Regions from separate parts of the Bradyrhizobium sp. CCBAU 51745 genome, predicted to be linked through region 2. Evidence: riboswitches for the same ligand, from Rfam matches in the RefSeq annotation. Region 2 holds a riboswitch; the other holds the start of a gene.
What was found. Region 2 has a riboswitch for ZMP and ZTP ahead of glyA (serine hydroxymethyltransferase). Riboswitches for the same ligand answer to the same signal wherever they lie in the genome.

Region 1 (5,004 bases), on a different contig from region 2:
AAGTCCGATGCCGCGCAATGGGCGAGCCGGCTGCATGGCGAAGTGCTGCCGACCGGTTCGGTGCGCACGCTGCTGCACGGCTCGGTGACCATGCTGCCTGGCTTCGCCGAAGGACAATGGTGGGTGCAGGACGCCGCTGCCGCGCTGCCGGTCCGGCTGTTCGGCGACATCAAGGGCAAATCCATCGCCGACCTCTGCGCCGCGCCCGGCGGCAAGACCGCGCAGCTGGTGCAGGCAGGCGCGAAAGTCACCGCACTCGACCGTTCGCCCGCCCGGGTGGCGCGCCTGCGCGAAAATCTGAACCGCCTGTCGCTTCAGGCCGAGACTGTCGTTGCTGACGCCGTAGAATGGACCGGGCCAGCGGACGGCTTCGATGGAATCCTGATCGATGCGCCCTGCACCTCGACCGGAACGATCCGCCGGCATCCCGACGTTGCATGGCTGCGGCAGGAGTCCGACGTCGCCGCAATGACCGTTCTCCAGCGGCGGCTGCTGAGGAAATCGGTCTCGCTGCTCAAATCAGGCGGGACGCTGGTCTATTGCACCTGTTCGCTGGAACCCGAGGAAGGCGAGCAGGCCATCGCCACGCTGCTGGCTGCGGAGCCTGCGCTGCGCCGTGTGCCGATCGAAGCCAGCGAGGTCTCCGGCCTCAGCGAGACCATCACGGCCGAGGGCGATCTCCGGACCCTGCCGAGCCACCTGCCGCATGCCGACCCGAAGCTCGGCGGGCTCGACGGATTTTTCGCGGCCCGGCTCGTTAAATCCTGATTTTGCACCGGATTTTGCTACCACCACCCTGATTCGGGGCCTTTCAAGGTGGTGTCGGCCGTTCGATTTTGGGATTAATAAGGATTCGTCGGAATCCTCTCCCCCTTCAAGGCAAGGCGTGTCGGTCGCTCAACGCAGACGTATCTCGACGCTGGTCATGAACCGCTTCGCGCGGAACATGCTCGCGCGCGCGAGCGGCGGTTCCGTCGCGCTGTCGCGGGTCTGGCCGGGCCGGACCGATCGGCTGATCATCGCGCCGCATGATTTGCGCACTGCGGATGCGACGCGCGCGGCCGAGATCTATGCCGGCCGCTTCGTCTTCGCCGGCAAGATCGTCAATTGCCATGGCCGCTCGATCTTCGACCTCGATCCGCCGTCGGAGGATTGGGAGGTCGCGCTGCTCGGTTTCGGCTGGCTGCGGCATCTGCGCGCCGCCGATACCGCGCTGACCCGCGCCAACGCGCGCGCGCTGGTCGAGGACTGGATCAGCAACCCCGCCAACAAGCGCCGGCCGGTGGCCCGCCGCGCCGACGTGCTGGCGCGACGCGTGATCTCGCTGCTGTCGCAGGCGCCGCTGGTGCTCAACGACACCGACAACAAATTCTACCGCCGTTACTTGCGCGCACTGGCGCGCGAGATCCGCTTCCTGCGTTACACCATGGTCAACATCCCCGACGGGGTGCCGAAACTCCAGGTGCAGATCGCGCTGTGCTACACCACGCTTTGCCTCGCCAATCAGGCCCGCAATATCCGCAGCGCATCGAAAAAGCTCTCCGACGAGTTGCAGCGGCAGATCCTCCCCGACGGCGGCCACATCTCGCGCAATCCGGGTGCGCTGATCGAGCTCCTGATCGATCTGTTGCCGCTGCGGCAGACCTTTGCCGCGCGCAACATCGCGCCGCCGCCGGCGCTGCTCAATGCGATCGACCGCATGATGCCGATGCTGCGCTTCTTCCGGCACGGCGACGGCAATTTCGCTTTGTTCAACGGCATGAGCGCGACGCCATCGGATCTGCTCGCGACGCTGCTCGCCTATGATGATACCCATGGCGCGCCGATGGCGAACATGCCGCACACCGGCTTCCAGCGCCTCGATGCGGGCCCGACCACTGTCATCATCGACACCGGCGCGCCGCCGCCGCCCGGCGTCAGCCACGACGCGCATGCCGGTTGCCTGTCGTTCGAACTGTCCTCAGGCATCAGCCGCATCGTCACCAATTGCGGCATGCCGACCACAGGCCGCGACAATTGGCGGCCGTTTGCGCGCGGCACCGCGGCGCATTCGACGCTGACTTATCACGACACCTCGTCCTGCCAATTCGTCGAGATGTCGGCGATGAAGCGGCTGCTGCACGGCGCGCCGATCATCAGCGGCCCTCATGAGGTCGAGAGCTATCGCGAGGTCGTCGAGGGCGGCACGCTGCTGACGACCTCGCATAATGGCTATCTCGCCAAGTTCGGCGTGATCCATCGGCGCGTGCTGATGGTCGCCAATGACGGCACGCGGATCGACGGCGAGGACACGCTGTCGCCGCCGCAAGGCGCGCGGCTCAAGGGCGCTGACGCCGATTTCGCGCTGCGGTTTCATCTGCATCCCGCGGTGAAAGCGAGCCGGCTGTCGGATGCGCGCGGCGTCATGCTGGTGCTGCCGAACCGCGACGTCTGGACCTTCGAGGCGCTGGACGACAAGGTCGAGCTCGAGGACAGCGTGTTCCTGGCCGGCAATGACGGCCCGCGTCGCACCGCCCAGATCGTGATCCGCCAGGATGCCCGCCAGGCGCCCACGATCCGCTGGAGCTTTGTGCGCTCCACCGCCTCGCCCGCGGTCACCAATGCCCGCCGCAACGCACGGCGCGAGCCGGAACTTCCGCTGTAGACGCGCTCGATTCGGCCCCATCTCGGCGTTGTGAAAACGGCCAAAAGCTGCTATCGAGCGCTCGTTCGCGCGACTGGCGACCTTGGATGGAGCACCATCGGGAAGCGCGACACATAATCCGCCGCGCGCCTGGGCATAGACACTCCCTGAACAGAGGATCTTGCTCATGACTGACCATCCCCGTCGCGTCACCCGCGCCCTGCTCTCCGTCTCCGACAAATCGGGCCTGATCGAGTTCGCCAAGGCGCTTGCCGCGCATGACGTCGAGCTGGTCTCGACTGGCGGCACCGCAAAGGCGATCGCCGCGGCGGGCCTCAAGGTGAAGGATGTCTCGGACCTCACCGGCTTCCCCGAGATGATGGATGGCCGCGTCAAGACGCTGCATCCGAAGGTGCATGGCGGCCTGCTCGCAATTCGCGACAACAAGGAACATGCCGAGGCGATGAAGGCGCACGGCATCGCGCCGATCGATCTCCTCGTCGTCAACCTCTATCCGTTCGAGGCCACCGTCGACAAAGGCGCCGGCTTCGAGGATTGCATCGAGAATATCGACATCGGCGGCCCCGCGATGATCCGCGCCGCCGCGAAGAACCATGACGACGTCGCGGTCGTGGTCGAGGCCGACGACTACAAGGCCGTTCTCGACGAGCTCGCTGCCAACAACGGCGCGACCACGCTGAAGCTGCGCCGGCGGCTTGCGGCAAAGGCCTATGCCCGCACCGCGGCCTATGACGCCGCCATTTCCAACTGGTTCAACCGGCAGCTCGAGATTGACGCACCCGACTTCCGCGCCTTTGGCGGCAAGTTGATCCAGTCGCTGCGCTACGGCGAGAACCCGCACCAGACCGCGGCGTTTTACGCGACGCCCGACAAGCGCCCGGGCGTTTCGACCGCGCGGCAGCTCCAGGGCAAGGAGCTCTCCTACAACAACATCAACGACACCGACGCGGCCTATGAGTGCATCGGCGAGTTCGACACCAAGCGCACCGCGGCCTGCGTCATCGTCAAGCACGCCAACCCTTGCGGCGTCGCTGAAGGCGCGAACCTCGTCGAGGCCTATCGCAAGGCGCTGGCCTGCGATTCCACCTCCGCCTTCGGCGGCATCATCGCGATGAACCGGCCGCTCGATGCCGACACCGCGCGCGAGATCACGAAGATCTTCACCGAGGTCATCATCGCGCCTGACGCCAGCGAAGAGGCGATCGCCATCATCGGCGGCAAGAAAAACCTGCGCCTGCTGCTCGCAGGCAGCCTGCCCGATCCCCGCGCGCCGGGCCTCACGGCGAAGACGGTGGCCGGCGGGCTTCTGGTGCAGAGCCGCGACAACGCCGTGGTCGACGACATGACGTTCAAGGTCGTCACCAAGCGCGCGCCGACCGAAGCCGAAATGCGCGACCTGAAGTTCGCTTTCCGGGTGGCAAAGCACGTCAAGTCCAACACCATCATCTACGCCAAGGATCTCGCCACCGTCGGCATCGGCGCGGGTCAGATGAGCCGTGTCGATTCAGCCCGGATCGCGGCACGCAAGGCGCTGGATGCGGCCAACGAGCTGAAGCTGGCGGAGCCGCTGACCAAGGGCTCGGTGGTGGCGTCGGATGCGTTCTTCCCGTTCGCCGACGGCATGCTCGCCTGTATCGAGGCCGGCGCCACCGCGGTGGTGCAGCCCGGCGGCTCCATGCGCGATGACGAGGTGATCAAGGCCGCCGACGAGCATGGCATCGCCATGGTGTTCACGGGGACGAGGCACTTCCGGCACTGATCTATCAACTCGTCATTGCGAGCGAAGCGACGCAATCCAGTCTGTTTCCACAGAGAGGGTCTGGATTGCTTCGTCGCTTCGGTTCTCGCAATGACGGCGGCGAGATCGCGTAGCTTGGCTACTCTTTCACCCGCATCAACAACGCGAATCCCGTCACGAAAAACACGACCAGCACGGCCATGCCGGCCTTCTGGCTGGCGGTGGCCGCGGTGATCACGCCGATCAGCAGCGGGCCGATGAAGGACGTCACCTTCCCGGTCAGCGCGAACAGGCCAAAATACTGCGCGATACGATCCTTCGGCGCGAGGCGGATCAGCAGCGTGCGCGAGGCCGCTTGAAGCGGACCGCCGGCCGCGCCGATCAGGCAGCCGAGCACGATATAGGCACGCTCGGCGGCGGCGCCGAACAATGGCCCGCCCGGCACCGGCGGCGCGACCCTGACGAACAACACACTGTCCTTGTCCACCAGCAGGATCGCCGCGACCGAAAGCAGCAGGATCAACATGCTGCCGGCGATGACGCGCTTCGGACCAAGGTAGTCATCGAGCTTGCCGCCAAGCCAGGCACCAAAGGTGCCGGCGATGGCGAGAATGATGCCGAA
Region 2 (5,004 bases):
TCGACGGCCGCTGGGTCCCGACCTTCCCAAACGCGAGATATGTCTTCTCTCGCGAGGAACTGAACTTTTGGAACCCATCGCACAATCCGCATCTGCCGGAGGAGCCGCGCGATGTCTTCACCGACTCCGTCCTGCCCGTGATCGCCGCCAAGCAGGAACAGGTCGTGAGCACGACCGACCAGCTCGGCGACAACCTTTTGATCGAGCCGGCGCCGGGGCACTCCCCTGGACACGTGATCTTGCGGCTCCTGAGTGGCGAGGATGAGGGCCTCTTCATCGGCGACGTCATGCATAATCCCATTCAAGTCTACCGCCCCGACTGGAGCAGCCGGTTCTGCATGAATCCGGAGCAAGCGATGCAATCGCGCCTGCGCGTGCTCGGCCATTGCGCGGAACATAACAGCCTCATGTTTCCGGCGCACTTCGGCATCCCGCATGGCGGTCGGATACGCAGTCGTGCGAACGGCTTTTCATTCGTGCCCGAAGAGGCGCAACAGGACGCTCCTTTGCCAAAGCGAGATACGTAGCTGATGAGTGTCATTCAATGGTTTGGGATAGCCGCTGTGGTCCGCCGCAGCCGGCTTGCTCCGCAAGCGACGAAGCATGACGGATATATCTAGCAATCCTTCGACGAACGACGCAGGACAGGCCAGCATCTCTCGCTCGGCCTTGCTGCCGCTGCCGAGGCAATCCGGCGGGGCGACCTCAGCTCCGAGGCTTACGCCCGTACGCTTCTGCGGCGAGCGCAGCTGCAGAGCAATCTCAATGTAGGGGAGGCAGCCTAGCTCCCCGGTCCTGCTCTTATGCGTCTGAAGTAGCGGCATGAATTTCCTCGCATCTCTCGTCGCCCTGGCTGCAGGCGCCAGCCTCGCCCATCACGCTCCTGCGAGGAATCGGCGTTGTGTGCCTCATCACCGGCGTGACGCTCGTACGCGGATAGCTTGTCTGCCATTGGTGACCCACGGCCGCACGAACTGGCAGTTGCAGACGCCTCGCAACTCGGCTAACCTTCCTTTGCGAAGAGCCCGTGCTCATTCGTTCTTTCGCGCGACTGGCGAGCTAACGTGGAAACGACCACGGTGAAGCGCGAATGGATCCGACGCCGATCGCCTGGGCAACCCATCTGCTGGAAAAACAGCGTGTTGAGGAGCCCGAGCATGCCGTCGTTTCGCAACGAACTGTCGATCAACGATACCGAGATCGCCGCCGCCCTTGCGGGGGAGGAGCGCCGTCAACAGGACGGCGTCGAACTGATTCCGTCGGAGAATTACACCTATCCGGAGGTGCTCGAACTGCTCGGATCGGTCTTCACCAATAAATATTCCGAGGGATATCCTGGACGCAGATATTACGGCGGCCAGCACTATACGGACGAAATCGAGAACCTGGCACGGCAGCGGGCCTGCTCGCTGTTTCGTGCCGAGCACGCCAACGTTCAGCCGCTTTCGGGATCACCGATGAACCAGGCCGTCTATCTCGGCCTGTTGAATCCCGGCGACACCATTCTCGCCATGGACCTCTCCCATGGCGGCCATCTCACGCACGGCGCGCCGGTGTCCCACATGGGGCGTTTGTTCAACTTCATGCGCTACAAGACGATCCCTTCATCAGGCGCGATAGATTTCGACGAATTGCGCGCAATTGCGCGCAAAGTGCGTCCGAAGATGGTGTTGTGCGGCTACAGCTCCTATCCGCGCGACCTCGACTATGCCGCATTCAAAAGCATTGCCGACGAAGTTGGCGCGCTCACGATGGCTGACGTGAGCCATTATGGCGGATTGGTTGCCGCTGATGTCATGCGCAATCCGCTTGATGCCGGCTTCGACGTCATGACGACGACATCGCACAAGACGCTGCGCGGCCCCCGGGGCGGGATCATCCTGTGCCGGAGGGAAATTGCGGGCCGGATCGATGCGTCCGTCTTTCCCGGGCTGCAGGGCGGGCCTCACATGAATGTCGTGGCCGGGATTGCCGTGACGCTCAAGCGGGCGGCGACCTCGGATTTCCAGGGTTACGCGCGGCAGGTCTTGCGCAACGCGAAGGTTCTCGCCGGCGCACTGATGGAGCGCGGCATGAAGCTGGTGACTGATGGAACGGACAATCACATGATGGTCGTCGATACGGCAGCGTCCGTCGGACTTGACGGGCGAGCAGCCGAGGAGGTGCTCGACGCCATAGCGATCACCACGAACAAGCAGGTTATTCCAGACGATCCGCGCCCGCCGCTCAGGCCGAGTGGAGTTCGCCTCGGGACACCGGCGGCGACGACGCGTGGCATGGAAGAGACCGAAATGCGTCGCATCGGCGAGTTCATTGCGGCTGCTCTGCGGGCCAACGGCGACGATGCGGTTCTCGCGCGCCTCAGGTCAGAGTGCGTCGAGATGTGCCGAGCCTTCCCTGTCCCGGGTGTGGTGTCCGGGTCCGGAGCGAACTGATCGGCCGCCAAACCAGTCTGCACCGCTAGACCGGTGCAGACCTCAAAAAGCGTATAGCTCACCGCGGACAAATGGATATGCGTTGGCATGCAGATCCTGCTCATTTTCAAGTTGCTGATATTGCTCGCCGTTGCCAATGGCGTGCCCGTTCTTGCAAAGCGCCTCTTTGGAAGCCGCCTCTCTTGCGCTCTTGACGGCGGTGTTCGTTTCATTGACGGCAGCCCGCTGTTCGGCCCTTCGAAGACGTGGCGAGGTTTGCTGCTTTCGATCGTCGTCACCACGGCCATGTCCCCATTTCTTGGCCTGGACTTCGCATCCGCCTTTCTGGTCGGGCTGGGCGCAATGGTCGGTGACTTGCTTTCGAGCTTCACGAAGCGTCGACTGGGCATAAAGCCAAGCGGCAAGGCCACGGGCCTCGATCAAGTGCCGGAGGCCTTGCTACCAGCCCTCATGTGTTGGAAACGCCTGTCCCTATCGGTCACCGACGTGGTCGTCCTGGTCGCCGTATTCTTCGTGGGCGAAATTGTCCTCTCCCGCCTGATGTTCAGGCTGCATGTTCGCGATCGCCCTTATTGATGACCGGCGTGAGCTGAATGAAGATGGTGCAGTGTTATTTCAGGCGCGCAATTCAGCCGTATCGGCACAACGGAGGAGCCGACCCCGACCGACGTGTAGCCGGTCATCTGGTGGTAGTTCCAAAGCCCCGCCCCGAACCGCCTGGGCAGCCTCGAATCCAGCGTGATCGGAACCGATCCCGGCAGGCAGATCTGCCCGCCATGCGTATGACCGCTCAAGAGCAGGTCGAAGCCGGCATGGGCTGCGTGACGATAGATTTCCGGCGTGTGCGACAGCAGGATCGTGAAGCTATCGGAAGGAATGGCCGAGGCAGCCTTCTCAATGCTGTCGACCCGATAAAAATGAGCGTCGTCGATACCGGCAAGATAGATCTGCTCGTTGGCTCGCGAGATCGGCGCGCACTCGTTCAAGAGCATCCTTATGCCCAGGTCCTCCAGAGCCGGGACCATTCGGACCGTATCATGGTTGCCGAGAACGCCGTAAGTTGGCGCTGTCAGCAGCGCACAAATTTGCGCCATACCTTCCATCGCCGCATCGAATGGACCGAACGTAGCGCCGCGGAAATCCCCCGTGAGCACGCAGATGTCGTACACGAGTGATGGAAGAAGCTCCGCCAAGCGCTGCATCGCGCCCTTGTTCATGTCCACATGCAAGTCGCTGATATGCAGCAGAGTGAAACCTTCGAATGCCCTTGGCAACAAGGCAAACACGAGATCGGTCTCTTTGACCTGAACGTCAGCCGCATTCTTCAACCCTCGCCAATAGAGGCCGGAAAGCTTGAAGACTCCGCGAATGAGAGAATGCACCGAATACCAGTTTTCGATGTGGAAAAAATTGAGGCCTTGACCGAATATCTGCGCTTCGTGGTCGGCCTCGATTCCAAGTCTCTGCCTGGCATGAAGCCTGCCAAGCCGCTTCTCGAGACGGCCGACGATGGAAGTTTGTAGCTGTTCCAAGAGCAATCCCTTTCAACTCGACTTGGCGGGCGCAAGGCCAAGCGAAGCGAAACCCATCAAACCTGACCCTTGCAATGACATGAGCTAACGAAAGACGCGGACGCTCCGCCGGCGTTTCGGGGCGATGGGTCGATCAAGCTCTGGCAGGCTACCTCACCATCGCGTCGAAAATCAGCGGCGCCAACTCCGTCTCGATCCGCCCGCGCTGCGACGGTGACTGCATCATGCACAGCGCGAACAGATCGTCGTTTGGATCTACAAAGAAGAAGGTGCCGGCCACGCCATCCCATCCATATATGCCTGGCGGCCACGGCCTCTTCGGTTGCGGCGATGTGAGCACGGCAACCCCCAGCCCAAATCCGGCGTGGACTGCCAAAAAATAGATATCGGCGGGCGCGATTCCGCTCCCGGGACCGATTTGGTCCGACGTCATCAGGGCCACCGTCTCCGGCTTCAGATAGCGTCGTCCGTCGACCGTGCCGCCATTCAAGAGCATCTGCACAAAGCGCGCGTAGTCGCCGGTCGTCCCGACCATTCCGGCTCCGCCGGATTCCCAGCGCCTATGCACCATCGGGTCCCTGATTCCGGCAATGGGCGGTTCTATCAGATCATCTGGCAGGAACTGGGCAACCAGCGGGCGCTTCGCCTCGTCCGCGACAAAGAACGCGGTATGGCTCATGCCAAGGGGATCCAGCAGCCGCTCCTTCTCGAACTGAAACAGCGATTGTCCAGAAACCACCTCGATCACCCTCCCGAGCACATCGACGGAATGGCTATAGGTCCACCTCGTGCCCGGTTGCTCGGCGAGCGGCAGGTTCGCCAGGCGCGCAGCGAACTCGGCGTTGTCAAAATCGCCGCTGTACAGGTCGGCCTGCCGATAGAGTTTTTGCACGGGGCCGTCGCCGTAGAACCCGTAGGTGATACCGGAAGTCTGTCGCATCAGATCGAGTACGGTGATCGGGCGCTTGAGTGGTTCCAGCGTAAACACCGGCCTTCCGGTCGCGTCGGGCTTTTCCACGCCGACCTTTACGTCGGCA

Region 1: it holds a riboswitch for ZMP and ZTP, as region 2 does, so the genes downstream of both, purH (bifunctional phosphoribosylaminoimidazolecarboxamide formyltransferase/IMP cyclohydrolase) here and glyA (serine hydroxymethyltransferase) in region 2, are expected to answer to the same signal.

The regions. Positions count from the first base shown of each region.
Region 1 is NZ_LBJP01000074.1:60,740-65,743, forward strand. Features, by position in the region: gene XH98_RS18890 (RsmB/NOP family class I SAM-dependent RNA methyltransferase) at 1-768, shown strand, start outside; gene XH98_RS18895 (heparinase II/III family protein) at 926-2,644, shown strand; ZMP/ZTP riboswitch at 2,704-2,786, shown strand; gene purH (bifunctional phosphoribosylaminoimidazolecarboxamide formyltransferase/IMP cyclohydrolase) at 2,811-4,403, shown strand; gene XH98_RS18905 (MFS transporter) at 4,522-5,004, opposite strand, start outside.
Region 2 is NZ_LBJP01000086.1:89,729-94,732, reverse strand. Features, by position in the region: gene XH98_RS27150 (MBL fold metallo-hydrolase) at 1-527, shown strand, start outside; ZMP/ZTP riboswitch at 1,038-1,123, shown strand; gene glyA (serine hydroxymethyltransferase) at 1,158-2,435, shown strand; gene XH98_RS27140 (CDP-archaeol synthase) at 2,523-3,011, shown strand; gene XH98_RS27135 (metallophosphoesterase) at 3,005-3,967, opposite strand; gene XH98_RS27130 (serine hydrolase domain-containing protein) at 4,116-5,004, opposite strand, start outside.